2 regions of the Alkaliphilus crotonatoxidans genome follow, and region 1 is predicted to be linked to the other one. Evidence: riboswitches for the same ligand, from Rfam matches in the RefSeq annotation. Region 1 holds a riboswitch; the other holds the start of a gene.
What was found. Region 1 has a riboswitch for lysine ahead of ACYQ1I_RS11840 (aspartate-semialdehyde dehydrogenase). Riboswitches for the same ligand answer to the same signal wherever they lie in the genome.
Positions count from the first base shown of each region.

Region 2: another riboswitch for lysine. It lies ahead of ACYQ1I_RS15220 (Na+/H+ antiporter NhaC family protein); the one in region 1 lies ahead of ACYQ1I_RS11840 (aspartate-semialdehyde dehydrogenase).

Region 1 is NZ_BAAHXS010000005.1:135,094-146,382, reverse strand. Features, by position in the region: gene moaC (cyclic pyranopterin monophosphate synthase MoaC) at 1-457, shown strand, start outside; gene lplA (lipoate--protein ligase) at 509-1,501, opposite strand; gene ACYQ1I_RS11875 (ZIP family metal transporter) at 1,591-2,409, opposite strand; gene ACYQ1I_RS11870 (DNA-3-methyladenine glycosylase) at 2,512-3,123, shown strand; gene ACYQ1I_RS11865 (lysophospholipid acyltransferase family protein) at 3,128-3,841, opposite strand; gene ACYQ1I_RS11860 (carbon-nitrogen hydrolase family protein) at 3,987-4,829, shown strand; gene ACYQ1I_RS11855 (alpha-hydroxy-acid oxidizing protein) at 4,929-5,951, shown strand; gene ACYQ1I_RS11850 (DUF3006 domain-containing protein) at 5,992-6,204, shown strand; gene ACYQ1I_RS11845 (cell wall hydrolase) at 6,286-7,185, shown strand; lysine riboswitch at 7,345-7,529, shown strand; gene ACYQ1I_RS11840 (aspartate-semialdehyde dehydrogenase) at 7,805-8,803, shown strand; gene dapA (4-hydroxy-tetrahydrodipicolinate synthase) at 8,821-9,693, shown strand; gene dapB (4-hydroxy-tetrahydrodipicolinate reductase) at 9,707-10,426, shown strand; gene dapD (2,3,4,5-tetrahydropyridine-2,6-dicarboxylate N-acetyltransferase) at 10,469-11,182, shown strand; gene ACYQ1I_RS11820 (aspartate kinase) at 11,197-11,289, shown strand, end outside.
Region 2 is NZ_BAAHXS010000006.1:671,070-682,358, reverse strand. Features, by position in the region: gene ACYQ1I_RS15250 (tRNA 2-thiocytidine biosynthesis TtcA family protein) at 1-88, opposite strand, end outside; gene ACYQ1I_RS15245 (ECF transporter S component) at 206-733, opposite strand; gene potA (spermidine/putrescine ABC transporter ATP-binding protein) at 1,373-2,419, shown strand; gene ACYQ1I_RS15235 (ABC transporter permease) at 2,416-3,240, shown strand; gene ACYQ1I_RS15230 (ABC transporter permease) at 3,234-4,019, shown strand; gene ACYQ1I_RS15225 (ABC transporter substrate-binding protein) at 4,020-5,066, shown strand; gene ACYQ1I_RS15220 (Na+/H+ antiporter NhaC family protein) at 5,120-6,709, opposite strand; lysine riboswitch at 6,862-7,046, opposite strand; gene arsA (arsenical pump-driving ATPase) at 7,166-8,914, opposite strand; gene arsD (arsenite efflux transporter metallochaperone ArsD) at 8,914-9,312, opposite strand; gene ACYQ1I_RS15205 (arsenate reductase ArsC) at 9,327-9,743, opposite strand; gene ACYQ1I_RS15200 (ArsR/SmtB family transcription factor) at 9,767-10,129, opposite strand; gene udk (uridine kinase) at 10,275-10,901, opposite strand; gene ACYQ1I_RS15190 (ATP-binding protein) at 11,138-11,289, opposite strand, start outside.

The DNA of each region.
Region 1 (11,289 bases):
CGAGGCGGGAAGGGCTAAAATGGTTGAGGTGGGAGATAAGCTCAACACTAAACGGGAGGCTGTGGCTACAGGAAAAATCTATATGATGCCAGAAACCCTTGCAAAAATCATTGATAAAGACATTAGTAAAGGAGATGTTCTTGCAGTTTCCCAGGTGGCGGGCATTATGGCTGCTAAGCAGACCAGCAGCATGATTCCCATGTGTCATAATATCATTTTAACCGGGGCAGATATTAACTTTTCCATTGATAAAGAAAATAGTAAAATCGATATTGAGGCGGTAGTAAGAACCACAGGTAAAACTGGTGTTGAAATTGAGGCTTTGGCAGCGGTCTCGATGGCTGCATTGACCATTTATGATATGTGTAAGGCTGTAGATCGAGGAATGACCATCACCGACATTAAGCTAGTTAAAAAAACCGGTGGAAAATCTGGAGATTTTATTCGACAGGAATAAGACTAAAGGAGCACCTGATGATTAATATAATCATTTGGTGCTCCTTTTCTTTTAGTAAAATAGGCATTCAATTAGTTCATCAAGGGTAATTTGACCCAGAAAATTGCTCAGCTCAAGATCCTTTAATCCATCAGTGATGGCCGTTTCTTCGTAGGTTAGGCCCGTCAGCCTTTCCTCCAGTCCCGATACATCACTGGAGCTTAGAAAATCGCCGTAAATTTTCAGCTGACTGATCTTCCCCTGCTGTACATCAAAGCGTATATCCAATAGACCCCCTGTAAAGCGTTTCGATTTTTGAATGTGGAAATCAGGTGATTCTCCGAAGTTCCAATTCCAGGTCATGTAGCGGTTGTTCATAATTTCCAATATACCTTGTTGATCCTGGTCTGTTAAAATATATTCCTGAGGTGTTTGCTGCTGGTATTCAAAAATATATTTTAATAACAGGTCACGAAACTCATTAATGGGCACGATACGATCCATGTAATCGGCAATATTGGTGACACGGCTCCTCACCGATTTAATTCCTTTAGAGGAAATTTTGTCGGCACGAACCTTTAGAGCCTCCTGAAGGCGAGTCAGCTCAGAATGATAGAGCAGTGTACCATGGTGCAGCAACTTATTTCGGTAATAGTACTGTGCATTTCCGGAAAATTTTTTCCCCTCGATGGTGATGTCATTTCGGCCAGAAAATTCGGCAGGAATTCCGATACGATTCAGGGCGTCGATAACAGGCTTGGTGAATTTACGATAGTTGCTGACACTGTCTTGATCATTTTTCACAATAAAGGTAAAGTTTAGATTGCCAAAATCGTGGTAAACCGCACCGCCTCCGGAAAGGCGACGAACTACAGAAATATCATTTTTCTTAACGTATTCGGCATTGATTTCTTCCATAGTATTTTGATTTCTGCCAATGATAATGGAGGGTCTGTTCTGCCACAGGATTACAAAATCCTCCTGGGGATCAAGATGCTTTAATACATATTCCTCCAGGGCCAGATTGTAGTGGGGATCAGTATGATTATTGCTGATAAATTTCATTTCATCCTCTCCTTAAGTCCATTTTTAGAAGGCTCTAAGGTTCTAATACCCAATTATTGTTGCTTTAACAGGAGAAGAATATTTTTTTATTAACCTAGGCTAACATCTAAAAACATCATGATAACAAAGCCTATTAAAAGTCCATAGGTGGCCCTTCTCTCATAACCGTTTCGCTGGGTTTCGGGAATAATTTCGTCACAAATGACATAGAGCATGGCTCCGGCGGCAAATGCCAGGCCATAGGGTAAAACCGGCTCAGCCACATGAACCAGACCAATCCCCAACAGTCCGCCGATGGGCTCCACCAGACCTGTGGCCAGGGCGATTAAAAAGGCCTTTTTGGTATTGTACTTTTCTCTTATAAGGGCCAGGGCAACGGCCAATCCCTCAGGAATATTTTGAAGGCCTATGGCGATGGCAATGGTTAAACCATTACCGATATCACCATTACCAAAGCCCACCCCAACAGCTAACCCCTCGGGAAAATTATGAAGGGTAATGGCAATAATAAAGAGCCAGACCTTTCTAAGCTGTTGCGTGTCTCTGTCGTTGGGCAGTTTAACCAGCAAATTGTGAGGAGAGTATTGATCCATGAAGTCTAAAAATATACCTCCTATCAATATTCCGATCACTGCGATAGCAGCACCGCCCATGCCGCCCCCGGCATATTCTACAGCCGGTACAATTAAGCTAAAGCAGGTGGCTGCCAGCATGACCCCTGCTGCGAAGCCCAGCATGGTATCTAAGGTTTTGTGAGTGATATCTTTGGTAAAAAAAATTGGTAAAGCCCCTACACCGGTACAAAGCCCGGCAATTAAGCTTGCCAATAGGCCAATGGTAATAATATTAAATTGCGATAGATATTCCACCCTTGGTTGCACCCCCATGATCAATTTAACCTGTATCATTATATTATGGCGATAGAGGATGATTGGTGACCTTTTCTTTTAGGCCAAGGAATAAAATATGCTATAATTAATAGTAAGAAGAATAAAGGTAAGGATGGTAGCATGGATAAATTAGATTGTCAGTTTTATAATAGGCCAACCCTTGAGGTTGCTAAGGATTTATTGGGAAAGGTTCTTGTAAAAAGAGAAAAGAACTACGTATTAAGGGGAAGGATTGTTGAAACGGAGGCTTATATAGGAGCAATCGATAAGGCAGCCCACTGCTATGGAAATAAAATGACCCCCAGAACCAGGGTGATGTTCGGGGAGCCGGGAAGAGCCTACGTCTATTTAATTTATGGAATGTACTATTGTTTAAATGTGGTAACAGAACCTGAGGGAGCTGCAGCAGCAGTATTAATTAGAGGAATTGAGCCCTTGGAAGGAATGGAAGCCATGGCCTACAATCGGTATCAAAGGGAGCTGGACAGCCTCACTAAACCCCAGCTGAAGGGCCTTACCAATGGTCCTGGAAAGCTATGCAAGGCCTTTAATATAACAAAGGAGCATAATGAAGCCGCCCTATGGAGCGAGCGCTTTTACATTACAGATACAGAAGCGCAGCCCTTTGAAATAGTCACCACAAAACGAATTAATATAGGTTATGCCCAGGAGGCCATTGATTTCCCCTGGCGGTATTATATTAAAAATAATCCCTATGTATCTAAAAAATAAAGTATTATGATTGTTCCAGGCTGGTCTTAATTTGATTAAATACCATGGCTGTCAGGTCGGTTGATTTGTCAAGGCCGGTTGTATCGATGGGCTTAGCTATAATGACCTGTACATTGGCAGGCTTAATCCGGTTGCCATTGGCCTCCATAATTTTATAGGAGCCCTTAATGGTGATGGGGACTATTGAGACCCCTGCTCTAGCGGCCATTTTTAAACTGCCGGGTTTAAAGGCCCCTATTTCATCGCCCTTGCTTCGAGTTCCTTCGGGAAAAATCACCATGGAATGACCACCCTTTAATAGATCTATGGCCTTGGTAATGGTTCTGAGGGATTGTCGCATGTCGTTACGGTCAATAAATACACAATCCAAAAGCTCCATCCAGCGATTGACCAGGGGGAGCTTTTTCAGTTCTACTTTAGCTACAAAACCCAGTGGCTTGGGTAAATGGGCCAATAAAATAGGTATATCGAAGTTGCCCTGATGATTGCTGACAAAAAGGACAGGCTGATCCTGGGGAATATGATCAAGGCCGGTGATTTGAATATTGCTGCCGGTACGGTGAAGAACTCGGGCAGCCCATTTTCTTGCAGCCCTATGGGCAAATCCTCGTCTCTCCTCTAATCGATTCTGTTTTTCAAGGCGATTTGCCCTGGGAATAGAAAAGGATACAAAAATCGTATCAATCCAAAAACTGATAAACCAATAGATAGTGCGCATATAGAAATCCTCCTTTATGTAGTGCCTATGTCTATTTTAAACTGAATTGACGGCTTTGACAAATGTCTGTGATAAAATAAAATTAATCATAATAACATTTATCTGAAAAAGATAAAAGGAAGAATGAAAAGGAGGCTAGAGCAGCGTGAAAAAATTTACTGTGGCGGTATGTCAGATGATGGTTACTGATCATAAGGAGCAGAATCTGAAAAAGGCGGAATCACTTATTCGTACTGCTGTAAAGGAACGGGATGCCCAGCTGGTGGTCTTACCCGAGATGTTTAACTGTCCCTATGAAAATCAATATTTTCCCCTATTTGCAGAGGAATACGGAGGCTTGACAACCAGTTTTCTGTCGAGGCTGGCTGGGGAGCTAAAAATTTATTTGATTGGTGGCTCTATTCCAGAGAAACAGGATAACCAAATTTTTAATACCAGCTATGTATATAACCCCCATGGTGACCTAATTGGAAAACATCGTAAAATGCACCTTTTTGACATTGATATTCCCAATGGTATACGATTTAAGGAATCTGATACCCTGGGGGCAGGAAGCCAGGCTACGGTCTTTGAAACAGAATTTTGCACCATGGGGCTGGGAATCTGCTATGATATGCGTTTTCCAGAGCTAATGAGATTGATGGCATTAAAGGGAGCTAAGGTGATCATTGTACCGGCTGCCTTTAATATGACCACTGGCCCTGCCCATTGGAGCAGCTTGCTTCAGGTAAGGGCTCTGGATAACCAGGTTTATTTTGTTGCAGCGTCCCCCGCCCGTGACCTAAAGGCTAACTATCATGCCTACGGTCATTCGGCCATTATTGACCCGTGGGGGCAAGCTATTGCCCAGGCTGGTGAGGGAGAAGCGGTGGTTTATGGTGAGATTGACCTGAGCTATGTAGAAAAAATCAGAAGTCAATTGCCCCTTCTTCAGCATCTTAGAAAAGACTGTTACGCTGTTGTGGAACAGAATGGGAAAAAACTTTAAATTTACGTTGCTGCCATTGGGTTTTTCCAAAATGTCCTTTGAAGTTAGGGCTAAAATTGTTACAATAGAATTGTAATTTAACATACAGGAGGAATGGATATGGAATACAATGATATACTGGTTCGGGCCAAGGAAATAATCGGTACCAAATGTCGTGTATGCAAGGACTGTAATGGTGTTGTCTGTCGAGGTGAAACCCCTGGGGTTGGGGGAAAGGATTCGGGTTCATCCTTTATTCGGAATCGTGAAAAGGTGAACGAGGTAAAAATTAATCTTGATACCCTGGTGGAAGAGGGGGAAATTGACACCACCCTGGAACTATTTGGGCATACCTTTCAATATCCAGTTTTTGCAGCTCCCATTGGGGCGGTAGGAGCGAATTACAGTGATCATCTTGATGACTTTCAATATACCAAGGCAATTATAGAGGGCTGTAAGGAGGCCGGAGTTATAGGCTTTACAGGAGATGGCGTAAAGGATGAGTTCTACGACCTGCCCCTACAGGTTGTGGGTGAAAGTAATGGTTTTGGGATTCCCACCATTAAGCCCTGGCGAAAGGATGAAATCTTGGCCAAGATTAAAAAGGCCGAGGAAAAGGGAGCCATGGCCATTGCAATGGACGTTGATGCTGCAGGCTTGATCTTGTTGGGAATGCTGGGAAAGCCGGTTTCCACAAAATCAGTAGCGGAATTAAAGGAAATCATTTCATCTACAAAGCTCCCAGTGATCTTAAAGGGAATTATGACTGTAGAGGGAGCTAAAAAAGCCCTTGAGGCCGGAGCCTATGGCATTGTTGTATCCAACCATGGAGGCAGGGTCCTTGATCATACCTACGCCACCATAGAGGTGCTGCCTAAAATTGCTGAAGCAGTGGGCGGAAAGATGAAAATATTGATTGATGGCGGCTTTAGAAGTGGTGTTGATCTATTTAAAGCCATTGCCCTGGGGGCTGACGCTGTATTAATTGGCAGGCCCTATGCCGTTGCTGCCTATGGGGGTGGAGCCGAGGGTGTGGCGGTTTATACCCGAAGATTGGGTCAACAGCTAAAGGAGACCATGATTATGACGGGCTGCCATCGACTTTCAGATATAAATCGTACCCATGTAACCTTTGGTGTCTAGAGAAAGGTTATTATGAACAGAATGAATGGGGGGAATGATGGTGAAAAAGGGGATTATTGATCGGTTTGAGGAAAAATATGCTGTGATTGAGGTTGAAGGTGGCCTTGAGAGAATAAAACGGGAATTATTGCCACCTTCAGCCCAGGAGGGGGATGTCATCATGATCGACGGAGACGCTATTACCGTTGATATAAGGGAAACAGAGGCCCGGAAGGATCAAATAAAAAAATTAATGGACAAGCTCTTTAAATAGGTTGGAAAAAGTTACAGCTTAAACATCACCCATTGACTATGTTAGAATTTTAATGAACATAGAAAGGTTGGGTTGATGCGTATGAGAGAAAATCAGAAAAAATACATTGCTTTAGGCCTGGTGCTTTTATTGGGAGCTTCAGGAGTAACCGCCCTTAGTCTTTTAAGGGGGCAAGAAACGCCGATTCTTACACTTAATCAGGAGGACCTTGGGCTTCAGGAGGAGCTCCTGGAGGAGTTGCTGGATGAGAGGGCTGAAGAGACAGAAGATGATACATACCCCCAGGGTAGTGAGGATGAAGCGGAAGATGAAAAAGAGCCTGAAGTAACAGCTCAGGAGGAAAAAAATACCCAGGCTGAACAAGGGTCTAATGAAGAACCAGTAGAAGGGTCGGCAGGGCCCAGTCACGCTCCCATTACAACTAACCAGTACGTTGTGCAGGAAAACGATACATTATATTTAATTGCCCAAAGGGCAGGATTAACAGTAGCTCAGCTAAAGTCCTACAACAATATGAATAGTGATACCCTTTTAAAGGGGCAGGTGCTTTCTATGAAGGCCCTAGAAGGCAGCTCTAGCCCATCTGGCCAAGAAACCGCCTCAAGGGGGAACCGGGAAGAGGACCTATACTGGTTAAGCAGAATTATCCATGCTGAAGCCCAGGGTGAACCCTATGAGGGCAAGGTGGCTGTGGGTAATGTCATACTGAATCGGGTAAAAAGCAGCCTGTTCCCCAATAGCATAAAGGGAGTTGTGTTCGATAAGCAGCAGGGCTATACTCAGTTTTCTCCTGTACTTGATGGAAGCATTTACAACACACCCAATAGCGACAGTATTAATGCTGCCCGGGATGCCCTCAACGGAAGCCGACCGGTGGGAGACGCCCTATATTTTTTAAATCCTGGTAAATCAACAAACTTTTGGATTGTCCAAAATCGCAAATTCATGAAAACCATCGGCGACCATGACTTTTACTATTAGTTTACTATAGCTGGGTTCATTAATAACGCTTTATATTGACAGCAAGCCAAGGGCTTGCTGTTTTTTATAACCTGGAATTCGATAAATATTTTTACATTTAAAAGTTGACAGGCCCCAAGGCTTATGATAAACTACGTACAATACACAATTAAAAAGGTATTAATAAATAGAGGCGCACTGAAGAAGATTATATGATAGGTGCTAAGAGGGCAAGGATACTCAATACTATCATAGAAAGGCTGACGTGCCGAAATTGCTGGGTTTCCTTCAATTCAGCGGTTGGTTATCGCAGTGAAGAACTGGATAACTGTCATAGAGAAAATCTATGGAGTGCTATTTGTTAAAACGTAATTTAAGAAGAAAAAGACCCTTTTCCAGGGGGCTTCTATTGTCTGCTTAGTGTTACATTAACAAACTCCGAGATTCTGGGAGTTTTTTTTGTTGCCTGTAATATAAAATATTATTAGATCAGCAGGATAGGACTTAAGAGATTTGTACAAATATATTTTTATTTGAACAGATAGGGCAATAACCACATATAAATTAATACAGGGAAAAATCTGTAGCTATGTAAAAGCATGTTTTATTTACTTAATCTTAAACATAAGGAGGTTTTTTTATGGGACTAACAGTTGGGGTTGTAGGTGCCACAGGAGCAGTAGGCCGTAAGATGATTGAAATATTAGAGGAGCGAGGAGTTTCTATTGATAAACTCCGGTTATTTGCATCGCAAAAATCCGTCGGTACCCTGATTCCCTACCAGAATCAGCAAATTGCCGTTGAGATGTTAACCGAAGCGGCCATGGCAGAAAACTTTGATTATTTACTATTTTCCGCCGGTGGAAGCATCTCTGAAAAATTTGCCCCGATTGCAGCAAAGGCTGGTAATACTGTAATTGACAATTCCTCACAATGGCGAATGACAGAGGGGATTCCTTTAGTGGTGCCTGAGGTGAATTCCCACGCGTTAAAGGGATACAAGGGAATTATTGCCAATCCAAATTGTTCTACCATTCAAATGGTGGTGGCCCTGGCCCCACTCCATAGAAGGTATGGAATCAAAAAAATCATTGTTTCCACCTACCAGGCGGTTTCGGGTAGTGGGCAAAAAGCCATAGATGAGCTAGAAAATCAAGTTAAGGATGCGGCATATCCCAATCGAGTTTATCCAAAGCGAATTGCTGCCAACTGTATTCCTCATATAGATGTTTTCAATGATAACGGATTTACCAAGGAAGAACTGAAAATGGTATATGAAACACAGAAAATTCTTGAGGACAACAATATTGAAATCAATGCCACAACCGTTAGAATCCCAGTATTATTTGGTCATAGTGAATCGATCTATGTGGAATTTAAAGAAAAACCTGAAATCAATGAAATCACAGAAATATTAAAACTTTCGCCGGGGATAGTGGTAATGGATGATCCAAGGAATAATCATTATCCGACCCCTCTTGAAGTGGCCAATACCGATGCTACCTATGTGGGCAGAATCAGAAGGGATTTATACAATGAAAGGGCCGTCTCTTTATGGGTAGTGGCAGATAACCTTAGAAAAGGAGCGGCCACCAATGCAGTTCAAATTTTAGAAGTCTTAGAAAATCAAAAACAGTAGAAAGGAGCGGGATTGAAATGTTTAATGGTTCAGCAGTAGCAATCGTAACTCCCTTTAAGGGGGGAAAGGTTGATCAGGAGGCCTTTATTAAACTCATTGATTTTCATCTTAATAATCAAACCCAGGCCTTGATTGTGCTGGGAACCACAGGGGAAGCCGCAACTCAGACCGATGAAGAAAGGAATATGCTGATTAAAATAGCTGTTAAGCAGGCAGGGGGAAAAATTCCTGTAATCGTGGGAACCGGTACCAATAATACACAAAAATCCATTGAATATACTAGGCAGGCAGAGGCCCTGGGGGCCGACGGCATATTGGTGGTAACCCCCTATTATAATAAAGGAACCCAACGGGGATTGATTGCTCACTTCACAGAAATTGCAAAATCAACGAAGCTTCCTATTATCTTATATAATGTCCCTTCACGAACCGGTGTAAACTTAACTCCTGATACAGTATTGGCCCTGTCAAAGGTAGAGAATATCATTGGTGTCAAGGAAGCCAGCGGAAATATATCGCAAGTATTGGAAATTAAACGCATTGTACCTTCCGATTTCAAAATCTATTCGGGTAATGATGATCAGGTTGTTCCGATCTATGCCTGTGGCGGTCATGGAGTAATTTCTGTAGCGGCCAACGTGATTCCAAAGGAAATGCAGGCCATGTGCCAGGCCTTTGAATCAGGCAATATCCAGGAGGCCATTGGGCTGCAGGTGAAGTATAAGCATTTGATTGATTTACTGTTTTCAGAAGTAAACCCAATCCCCGTAAAGGCTGCCCTGGGAGCCATGGGATTGATCGAAAACGAGCTTAGACTTCCCCTTACTGCCATGGAAGAAGCAAACAAACTTAAATTATTGGATGAAATGAAGCATTTCGAAATCATATGAAGGGAAGGATAAGATGAAGCTATTAATTTGGGGGATTGGAGGAAGAATGGGGCAGATGATCAAGACTGCCGCTGAAAAGGACCCATACTGGACATGGATTGGGGGAGTCGATCAGGAGCATCCCCTGTCAAATATTAAAGTTCAGCCCGATGTGGTGATCGATTTTTCCCATCCCGATGCTATGGATCAGGTATTAGATTATTGCTTGAGTCAAAGAATACCCCTGGTGATGGGCACCACTGGCTTTACAGCAGAGCAAAATGAAAAGATTGAGGCGGCTGCTGGGGAAATTGCCATTATCCAGGCCACCAACATGTCAATGGGGATGAACATTATGTTTTCACTGGTGGAGCAGGTGGCAAGCCGGTTAAAGGATATGGTTGATATTGAAGTGGTAGAGGTCCATCATAACCGGAAAATGGATGCCCCCTCTGGCAGTGCTGTCACTATTGTGGAGTCTATTGAAAAGGGCCTGGGGGCCCCTGCCAGGCATCAGTATGGCCGTGAGGGCCAATGCCCCAGGGAAAAGGGGGAAATTGGAATACATGCCATACGGGGAGGCAATATAGTTGGTTTACATGAAGCTCATTTCATCAATGACCTGGAGACCATCAAAATAGTCCATGAGGCCCATGATCGGTCTGTTTTTGCCCAAGGGGCTTTGGTGGCTGCAAAGTTCATCATCAAGCAGGATAAAGGACGTTATCATATGAAGGATGTATTAGGTTTATAGTATATCAAATATAACATAAGAAAATATGGGAGGAACATATTGATGGATGCAAATTACATTATTGAGTATATTGGTAAAAGTGTAAAGAAGACACCAGTCAAGGCCTATATTAAGGGCGAACTAAGTAAAATAGACTGGAAGCAATATGACCTGAAGCCCTTTGTAGGAGCTGAATCGGGAACGGTTTTTGGGGAATGGAAGGATCTATCCTCATTTTTAGAATTAAACCAGGGGCTAATTGAGGATTATGTCATTGAAAATGACCGGAGAAATTCTGCCATACCCTTGTTAGATATGAAAAATATTCAAGCAAGAATTGAGCCCGGGGCCCTTATTCGTGAGCAGGTAGAAATAGGGAACAATGCAGTTATTATGATGGGGGCAGTCATTAATATAGGGGCTGTTATAGGTGAGGGTACCATGATTGACATGAATGCAGTCATCGGAGGAAGGGGAATTATAGGAAAAAATTGTCACATAGGAGCCGGAACGGTGGTGGCAGGTGTCATTGAGCCCCCCTCTGCCACCCCCGTTATTGTTGAGGATGATGTGGTGGTGGGAGCCAATGCTGTTATCTTGGAGGGTGTTAAAATAGGAAAGGGATCAGTGGTGGCCGCCGGTGCCGTAGTCATTGAAGATGTGCCCCCCAATGTGGTGGTGGCCGGTACACCTGCCAGGGTCATCAAAACCATTGATGATAAAACTAAATCCAAGACAGAAATTGTTCAGGTTCTTCGCAATATTCAGGAAGCATAGGAGAGCGAAGGACGATGAAAATTGTTGTACAAAAATATGGGGGGTCTTCTGTTGGCTCCATAGACAAAATAAAAAAGGTTGCCGACAGAATTATACAAAAAAGAAAT
Region 2 (11,289 bases), on a different contig from region 1:
TAATTAAACTTTTTTCTATATCCTTCAAGGATTTTCTCTCATTTAATGGTATTAGCTGCTCACAGCCTTTTCCCGAGGTGAAACTCATTTAAAAATCGCCTCCCTTTTAACAATATCATATTATAACATTTAAAACAGTTTTTATCCAAGGGTAGGAAAACAAAAAGATGTCAGCAGGTATTGACATCTTTTTTCATTCTTTTCATTATGAGTTAACACCGTCATGCCTTAAAGCACGATAGACCATTTTAGACAGAACAATTGCTAGAATTCCCCCAATCAATGCTGTATACAGTTGAGGCAATGAAAGGGCTGCAATTAATGCCGGAGGAACCCTGGGAACAAACAAAATCACCAGGTATCTCACCGAGAAAGCCAGCACTGCAAATTTAACAAGGGCAGCCACCACCACCCCAATATATTCAGGATACCATGAAAGCCTCTTTCTTACATAATTAAAGCTAATGACCAAAGAAGCATTTCCTAGCATAATAAAGGGCACAACAGGCATGAGGGGCGTAATACCGGCAAAAAAAGCGATGAGAGGGGTAACAATTCCGATTATAATACCTGAAGTTGTACCAACAGTAATGGCACTAAAAAGCAATACGAAATTCACCAAGGGCCCCACTAAGGGTTGGGCAAAGGCCCGAAAACCAATTTGAAAAATTAAAGCTAACCCCAGTAAAATACCAGTACGAGTGATGAAAGCCGCTGAGCTGATTCTTTTCAATTATATCCTCCTCCTATATCTTGTTTAGATTTGATACTTATCAGTACATTCTTTAGTAAAAGTATACTGATAATTTCCTATATTTACAAGTTGAATTTAATTCTAATGCTTTCATTATCTTTTTATCTAAGCATTGTATTAGGGCGTGCCTGAAAACCCACTCAAGGGCATCTTTCAACCGCTTTTTTGTCCCACGCAGCGTTGCTTTTCCTTGACGTACTCCTGGTATGTCTTCAAAAAAGCGCCTTGCTTGGAACAAAAATTCAGTAAAATCTGCACCCTTCGGATTATTCAGACACACCCTAATCAACTTTTCATGATTTTATTTCAACATATATTCTACATTTATTTCGCCAATAACCAATAAAACTACAAAAAATATATTTTTTTTACTTTACCTTTGAAAAATTAAGGCTTCATTATTGACTTTGGTTCTGTAATATGATATTACTAATATATTGCTTGTTTAATAAAACTAAACATAAAGTTTACTCATTGAAAACTAAAGCTCACTTTTTCATTTTGAATAATCGTTGTTATGATTGTATTTGGAATCTTTTAGTAGGGCTTTTTAAAATGTCTTTTTTGAGGTTCAAAAGATATGAAATTTGAAATAAATGATGATGGGGGGATGCAAAAATGGCTGAATCAATTATTGAATTGATCGACATTTCAAAGCGATACGACGGTAACGAAGCACTCAAAAATATTAATCTTTATATTCGAAAAAATGAATTTCTCACCCTCTTGGGCCCCAGTGGATGTGGTAAAACCACCACATTACGTATTATCGGCGGGTTTGAGTATCCCTCTGAAGGGCGCATTTTATTTGAAGGCAGCAATATTAATGATCTGCCGCCCTATCGCCGCAGGGTAAACACAGTATTTCAGAAGTATGCCCTGTTTCCTCATATGAATGTGGCTGAAAATATCGCCTTTGGCTTAAATATAAAAAAGATGGATAAGCAGACAATTCAAAAAAAGGTTAAAGAAATGTTGTCCCTAGTGAATTTGACAGGGTTTGAAAATAGATCCATAGACTCCCTTAGTGGTGGCCAGCAGCAAAGAATTGCCATTGCCAGGGCCCTTGTCAACGAGCCCGAGGTGCTATTATTGGACGAACCCTTGGGAGCCTTAGACCTTAAGCTGCGGAAGGATATGCAGATTGAACTGAAAAATATACAGCAAAAGCTGGGTATTACATTTATTTACGTAACCCATGATCAAGAAGAAGCCTTAACTATGTCTGATACGGTGGTGGTAATGCGTAACGGAACCATTCAGCAAATTGGCACCCCCGAGGATATTTATAATGAACCTAAAAATGCCTTTGTAGCCGATTTTATCGGTGACAGCAATATCATCAGCGGAAAAATGATTACAGACTATCGGGCAGAATTTGCAGGAAAAGCCTTTGACTGTGTTGACAAGGGCTTTGGCGACAATACCCCTGTCGATATTGTTATTCGTCCTGAGGACATTCAATTGGTCAGCGCTGAGGCCGGTATGCTGGTGGGAGAAGTTCGCTCAGTCACTTTTAAAGGAGTTCATTATGAAATGGTGGTGGCAGCTGACGGAATAGACTGGGTTATCCATAGTACTTTGATGGAGCCAGTCAATACCAAGGTTGGCTTGAAAATACTACCCAATGATATTCATATTATGAGGAAGGTGAAGGCCTCATGAATCGGCGGTGGATTTCCTTTCCTTACATTATATGGATGAGTATCTTTATTGTTTTTCCACTTTTGCTGATACTTTACTTCAGCTTTACCGTTTCAGGCGAAACTGGAATTCAATTTTCTTTAGAGAATTTTAAACGTTTTTTTGAGCCTGTCTACCTGATGGTGCTATGGCGGTCAATTCGTTTAGCTTTGATCAGTACCATTATTTGCCTTTTACTGGGCTACCCAATGGCTATGATTTTAGCCAGCCGTGACTTGAAAAGAAGAAATCTATTAGTTTTATTGTTTGTTATTCCAATGTGGATGAATTTTCTGCTACGTACCTATGCCTGGCTAACTTTACTAGAAAACAGAGGTTTAATTAATACCCTGTTAAATCTATTAAAGCTGCCTACTTTAAATCTGATGTATAATGAACAGGCCGTTATATTGGGAATGGTTTATAACTTTCTCCCCTTCATGGTGCTGCCAATTCATTCGGTTTTAACCAAGATTGACAAAAGCCTGCTGGAGGCTGCCGAGGATTTAGGTGCTAATAGTTTTACAATCTTTAAGAAAATTATTTTTCCCCTAAGCCTGCCGGGGGTCTTATCGGGAATAACCATGGTCTTTATGCCTGCGGTAACAACCTTTGTCATTTCAAGGCTATTGGGAGGCGGACAATTTACTTTAATCGGTAATTTAATTGAGCAGCAGTTTTTGTTTGTAAATGACTGGAATTTTGGTTCTGCCATATCTACAGTGATGATTGTACTTATTTTAATTAGTATGGGAATCATGTCCAAGTATGAAAAGGAAAATGAAGGAGGTGGCCTATGGTGATTCGGTTTTTGAAAAAGTTTTATACATCCCTTATCTTCCTTTTCCTCTACGCCCCTATTGTCGTATTGATTATCTTCTCCTTTAACAATTCTAGGTCGAGGGGCAGCTGGGACGGTTTCACCCTTAAATGGTATGTAGAGCTTTTCCAGGACAGGCAAATTATGTCGGCCTTATATTATACCCTGGCCATTGCCATATTATCTTCAATTATTGCCACTGCCATCGGAACTGCTGCAGCCATTGGTATTCACAATATGAAACGACTACCCAAGGCAATTGTAATGAATTTAACCTATTTACCCGTACTAAATCCTGATATTGTAACTGGAATTGCCCTTATGCTTTTATTTATATTTGCTCAAATACAGTTAGGCTTTTTTTCTCTGCTTTTAGCCCATATCACCTTTAACATTCCTTATGTCATTTTATCGGTGCTTCCAAAGCTAAAGCAGCTAAATAAGCATCTCTATGAAGCCGCCCTGGATTTAGGGGCAAGCCCCGGCTATGCCTTAAGAAAAGTGATTATCCCCGAAATTATGCCGGGCATCATTACCGGTTTTTTGCTGGCCTTTACCCTCTCATTAGATGATTTTGTCATCAGCTTCTTTACCACCGGTTCAGGGGTATCGAATCTGTCCATAACCATCTATTCCATGGCCAGAAGGGGGATTAATCCCAAAATAAATGCCCTTTCCACCCTGATGTTTGTCAGCGTGCTGCTTCTATTGATACTTGTCAACACAAGAATGTCAAAGGATAAAATAAAGGAGGATGTATAAATGAAGAAAAGATTCAAATGCTTTCTACTTATTGTATTGATATTGGCCTCTAGCCTAAGCCTGCTGGCCTGTGGTAAGGACGATCGGGTTACACTAAAGGTGTACAACTGGGGCGACTATATAGACGAATCGGTGATTGATGAATTTGAAAAGCAATATGGTATTCGAGTGATTTATGATACCTTTGCCACCAATGAAGACATGTACGTAAAAATTATGGCCGGTGGCAGTGATTATGACGTTGCCTTTCCTTCAGACTATATGATTAAGAAGATGATCGATGAAGAATTGCTTCATAAGATTGACTTTAATAAAGTTCCCAATTACAAATACATTGATGATCGATTTAAAAACCTGGATTACGATATCAACAATGAATATTCTGTTCCCTATATGTGGGGTACGGTAGGAATTTTATATAATGAAGATATGGTAACAGAGCCCGTTGATAGTTGGAGAGTGCTTTGGGATGAAAAATACAGTAAACAAATACTAATGCTTGACAGCCAAAGAGACTCCATCGGGATTACTTTAAAAATGCTGGGTTATTCCTTAAATACAAAAAATGTAGATGAGCTGGAGGCTGCCAAGAATGCATTAATTGAACAAAAACCCTTGGTACTTGCTTATGTTGGCGATGAAGTAAAGGATAAAATGATCAACGAAGAGGCTGCCCTGGCAGTGGTTTGGTCTGGTGATGCGATCTACATGATGAGAGAAAATGAAAATTTGAAGTATGTTGTTCCTGAAGAAGGCAGTAACCTGTGGTTTGACGCCATGGTCATTCCCAAAACAAGTAATAATAAAAAGGAAGCTGAGCTTTTTATCAACTTTATGTGTGAAACAGAAATAGCCTATAGAAATTCTGATTACATCGGTTATTCTACTCCCCATCAAGAAGCAAGAAAGCTGTTGGACCCTGACCTGGTTAATGATCCTACAGCCTACCCGGAAGAAGAGGATTTAGTTAATTCAGAGGTCTTTAAGGATTTAGCAGGTTCAATCAGAGAATATGACCGTATTTGGACAGAAGTAAAATCGTATTAGTCACATAAAGCTCAATAAAGCCCCATCCGTTGGATGGGGCTTTGTCGAGCTTATTATGAATCAATCGTAACCCTAGATCGAAATTTTGATATGGTAAACAACGTAATTGCCAACAAACCTACAGACGCAACCAAGCTAATTAAGGGATTGTTAGTAAAGCCGGCAATGATAAAACCTATAAAGGATACTGCTGCAACTGTTAAAGCATAGGGTATCTGGGTTGAAACATGATCAATGTGATGGCATGCAGCTCCGGTAGATGACAAAATTGTTGTATCCGAAATGGGCGAACAGTGGTCTCCAAAAACTGCCCCAGCCAACACAGATGCCATCATTACCCCGATCATTTCAGGATTGACACCACCGCTGATGGGAATAGCAATGGGCAGCATGATGGCAAAGGTACCCCAGGAGGTGCCTGTAGAAAAGGCAATCAACCCTGAAACGATAAACATAATAGCTGGTAGTAGCTTAACCGGCACCCTACTGCCAATCAAACTGGCAACAAAGGTTCCTGTTTGCAGGCCATCATCCCTTAAAACAGAGCCAAAGGTCCAGGCTAAAATTAAAATACAAAAGGCTGGAATCATTGATTTTGCCCCTTGAATAAAGGCATTCATGAATTCTCCATAGGTCATTAATTTTCTGGGAACAAATAAAACCATACATAAAATCAATGCTCCTATGCCTCCGTAGACTAAAGAGGTGGCCGAATCGGTGTCAGCAAAGGCTTGCCACAGGCTTATGTCGCCGCCAAAATAGCCTCCTGTATAAAGCATAGCCAAAATGGTAAAGAGAATCAACCCAACAATTGGAATAATCAGATCAAGGGGTGTTCCCTTTTTCGAGACTTTTAAACTGCTAAAGTCATCACCAGGGGCAGTGGCATCTCTGTCGGCCTGTAATTCACCATGATCCATCGCCCTTTGCTCGAATTGGGCCATCGGGCCAAATTCCAGCCTGGTAATGGAAATAACAACCACCATTAATAAAGATAACCAGGCATATATGTTAAAGGGCACTGTGGCCATAAAACCGCTTAATCCATTCAACTGGAAACCCGATTGTCTCAGGGTCGGCTCCATTACAGAAATAATGTAAGCAACCCAGCTTGAAATAGGTACCAATATCGTCACAGGGGCCGCTGTTGAATCTAATATATAAGCCAGCTTGGCCCTGGAAATTTTATAGCGATCTGTTAAGGGTCTCATAACTGTTCCCACAGTTAAGCTATTGAAATAATCATCTATAAAGATAATGCAGCCCAGTAAAAACACGGCCAATTGGGCACCACCTCTAGATTTCACCTTTTTGGCCGCCCACTCGCCATAGGCTCCAGATCCCCCGGCAGCCGTTACAACTGCCACCATGCCCCCCAATAGGGCTAAAAATAATAAAATTGCCATATTCCATGGATCACCGGCATTATTGATAATAGACTGGACCATTTCAACCAAAGGCCCGATAATGGGATTCGAAGAGGCTAGATTCGCCAAAACCTCCGGAGGGGCAAAATTTACATAAATGAAGTACCCTGAAAAAATCCCCACCAATAATGAACCCAATACTTCCTTTGTCAGTAAAGCCAATACGACTGCGATAATTGGCGGCAGCAATGCCAGCCAACCATAAGCATGTTCCATTGCGTTATCCTCCTTATGTTGTCAATTCACCCTTTAATTGTTGCTTCTTTTTCTAAGTTAATTATCTTTCCAAAAAACAAAAAAATCTAACAGTGTTGTCAGATTTTTATTTTAGCAATAAAAATAAAAACCCCTACACCTCCATTTCCCTTAGTTGAGATAGCACAACATCAAAATCCTGGGTGGAAAATTTTGATGACAGTTCTGCACCTCTTCGATGCAGACCCAGCAGCAGGCTTTGGTACCTGTCACTTCGGCGATGGTTCCTTTCAATATACCTCATTGGCTTCCAACCTCTTGTATATCTACTCTTAAACACCGCGCCTCTACCTCACCTCCCCTGGAGATGAGGATTTTTTATGAAATTGTAATACATATAATACAATAACAAAATCAATGTCCTTTGTCAAACAGAAATTATTGCAAAAACAAACCTCCGCCAGGCGGAGGTATAGCTTAAGGCTCCAACAGTCGATATAACTGCTCTCCTTTAACTTCTTCAGGAGTCCAGCCCACAAGGCCAAAGCTGCCATTGGTTCGGTGGGCCACCCAATTAATCCATGGTATTTCATTATTAGCCCTGGCCCTTAATACGGTATTGGTACTTCCTGCTCCATATAAGGAACCATTAATTATCCACCATTTGCTATAGATACCTGCCCGTTTTAAGTCATCCTCCAGTCTCATGGCTTCAAATACCGGAGTGGTTTCTGGCAGCGTAACAATAATCACCTCGGTCTCATCCCGATTACTGATTCTGGGAAGAAGCTTCTTAACAGAAAGCGGTATGTCTCCTTGGGAACGCTGGATTTCCCGATGATAGCTTTGGGTTGAATCCAAAAGCAGTAGTGTATGCCCCGTTGGGGCAGTATCAATGACGACCACCTGATCATCGGCAGCCTCTACAATTTCTGCAAAGGCTCTAAAGACGGCAATTTCCTGTGTACAGGGTGAGCGAAGATCCTCTTCCACATAGGCAAGGGCTTCCTCCGACATGGTTTCCCTGGCCTTAGCCAGAACCTCATCACGATATTTCCTTAATTCTACTGCCTCATCGATATGGCTCAATGTAATGGTTGAAGAAGAATTAATGATGAAGTTCAGATGGCCTGCCGGGTCAGTTGTAGTCAAATGAACCTTTAATCCCTTCTTAGCCAACCCCAGGGCAATGGCAGCAGCAATGGTGGTCTTTCCAACGCCCCCCTTCCCCATGGTAAAGATTACTCTTTTGTGGGATCGATAAAGATCCTCTACTATATTTTGAAGTTTTGGCAGCTTCTGAACAGACAATTCTACATGATCCAAGGGCATTTGATCCTGGGTCAGAAAAGCCCTTACCCTGTCAAGCCCGGTTATATTATAGCCCCTAAGGGGAATTCCATATATCACCATATGCTTCAAGCCAGCAGGTATCTCTTTTAAAGCTAGTTGCTGCTTCTCAAATAATCTCTTTGAGACCTGGTCGTCCCACTCCATTAACAGTCCATTGATAATCAAAATTTGATTGCACACACCAATTTCAATTAGCTCTTGAGAAGCCCTTTGGGCTTCCTTCAATGGCGTTGCTTCCGGCCTGGAAACGAGAATCACGGTGGTTTCCTCAGAATTAGAAAGGGTTTTTACAGCTTTTTGGTAAATTTCCTTTTTATCCTCCAATCCTGAAAGTTGCCCCAGGCACGAGGCACCGTGGGTATTTTCACTAATGAAATTACTCCATGCAGAAGGAAGCTGAAGCATCCGCAGGGTGTGACCCGTAGGAGCAGTATCAAAAATAATATGATCATAGTTATTTCGAATGGTTTCATCAGCAATAAAATTGGAAAATTCATTGAAGGCAGCAATTTCCACCGTACAAGAGCCCGAAAGCTGCTCTGCCATATTGGCAATTACCGAATCGGGAAGTTTTCCACGATAGGGTGCAATTACACTCTCTTTATATTCTTCCGCTGCTTGAATTGGGTCCAGATTAGCTACCACCAAATTAGGCACCTCAGGAATAGAAGTTCCTCTATTTGACAGCTCCATGCCAAAGACATCCTGTAAATTTGAAGCCGGATCAGTGCTAATCAACATCACCCTTTTCCCTTCATCGGCCAGGGTCATGGCCGTGGCACAGGCAGTGGAGGTCTTGCCTACGCCCCCCTTCCCTGTAAAAAAAAGATATTTTGTAAGTTGAATTTTTTTAGGGTCAAACAAGTTATACATTAGCAGCAGCCGCCTTTACAGCCACAACCTTCATTTGTCTTAGGCTTAATCTTAACTCTATTATCAAGCTTTTGCTCCTCTACTAATGCCTCGGGCGATAAATCCAGTAATGTAATGATTTCCTCATTGGTTGGGTATCGTTTTGTAATTTTAACCTCCCCATCCACAACAATGGCAGGTAAAATCTCAACTCCCCCTGCCTCCATCAGGCGGCTTATTTCTTCATTGTTGACGAATTCCTGGGGGGAATTAGATAAATTGTATCGTTCTATTATGATTCCCTTTTTCTTTAGCGTGTTTAGAGCTGTCGAAATTCTAAGAAGCTCCGGATCAACCCCTACTCCACAGAGTCCTGTTGGGCAGCACATGGCTGGCTCATAAATTAACATTTTTTTCATAATAAACATCTCCTTTAATTTTTTAGTTTCAGCTCCCCTGCTGTAATCCTTCTGGCTAAATCCTTCACTTTTGCCTCAATGGTTCTAGCTGTATAAGTAAATGCCTCGGGCCCCTTACCAGAGGGGTCCTCTAATCCCCAATCCTCTTCATGTTTCGATGGCAAAAAGGGACAGGCCACATTACAGCCCATCTTTATAACAATATCCACCTCCGGCAGATCAGTGAGCAGCTTTGAAAATTGGCCTTTGTTCATATCAATACCATATCGTTCTTTAATGGTTTTTACAGCATCTTGATTAATTTGATTTCTCAGCTCTGTTCCAGCAGAATAGGACTCAAAAACCTCCGAAGCAAAGAGCTTGCCCAGTGCTTCAGCCATTTGAGATCTGCAGGAATTATGAACACAAATAAAAGCCACTTTAGGTTTCATAAATGACCTCCTTTAAAACGTCATTAAAATTTTTTTCCATCCCTCAGGTCATCACAATTCAGCTTGCTGTCCAAATAGCGCATCAACCGCTTATGATCCTTCTGACAAATTTCCAGGTTGACTATTGCTGTCTTGATGACTTCTGTAATGAAGGGATATTCCTTTAAGGTTTTTTGATTTAATTGATAATATACATATTTTGTTTGTTTGAAATTATCTAGCAGCTTAGCGTTGGTCAGCTTTATTAAATGTCTTGAGGCATTGGACTGGGTGATTTCTAATATTTCTTCAATTTCACAGACACACAATTCCCTTTCCAGGAGAATTGCCAATATCCGAAGCCTGGTTTCATCTCCCAGAGCCTTTACCCCTTGTAATAAATCCATAATTAGAATTTCCTCCTAAATAAAATATGATCATATTCACTTACAATCATATGATAACTTTTCCAATTCTGCAAGTATTTTCGAAAAAAAAATCTCTTTAAAAAGAACTGCGTTCATTTTCAAAGAGAATTGGTTATTACACCTGCTATTTTTCAAAACTGTTTAAAATACTATTCACCTTGTCCACCAGCATGGAATAGGCCACATGATTCATTCCTCCCTCGGGAATAATGATATCTGCCTTTTTTTTACTTGGCTCAACGAAGGCCTCATGCATGGGCTTTACAGTATTTAAATATTGATTAATCACTGAATCAATATCTCTGCCCCGATCATGAATGTCTCTGATCAATCTTCTGGCAAATCGGATATCTGAATCGGTATCTACAAATACTTTAATATCCATCAATTCCACCAGCTCCGGATTTTCAAATATTAAAATCCCCTCAAGGATAATTACCTTTTTAGGAGCTTCTTCTACGGTTTCCTCTAAACGTAGATGCTCAATAAAGGAATATACCGGCCTTCTAATGGCTTCAAAATTTTTAAGGCTTTTCAGCTGTTCAATCAGCAGTTGAGTATCAAAGGCATTGGGGTGATCAAAATTTAACTTTTTTCGTTCTTCATGGGAAAGATGATTAAAGGAATGGTAATAATAGTCTTGACATAGTAATAGCACATCATCCTCGAAGCCCTCTTTTAATCTCCTTGCCAGGGTGGTTTTACCCGAGCCGGTACCCCCTGCAATTCCAATTATTACTGCCTGAGTCATCCTGTAATCCTCCTATAATTGATTCTGTCGCCATCTATACTTCTCTGTCTTTAGAGGTGATATCTGATGGCTCAGTTTTGACTTATTCCTGACGCCTATTATAACATCAATTTTTATCGAAGGGAATATAATTTTAGGGAAAAAGCAGGTAATATTAAACTCCCAGAAAAAAAGCATAAAAAAACCCAAAATCCAGTGCATTATTTTAATCATGATCTGGATTTTGGGTTTTGTTTTTATTGGTGCGCTATTTTAAAAACAAGCTTAACTTCACCTTTTGTTCCGCACAGGTCAAGATCATCACAGTAGCTCATGAGTATTGGTATTCCTCTGCCATGCTCCTCCTCCCAATCTGGAAAATCGTAGCATAGCTCCCTTTGAATACCGC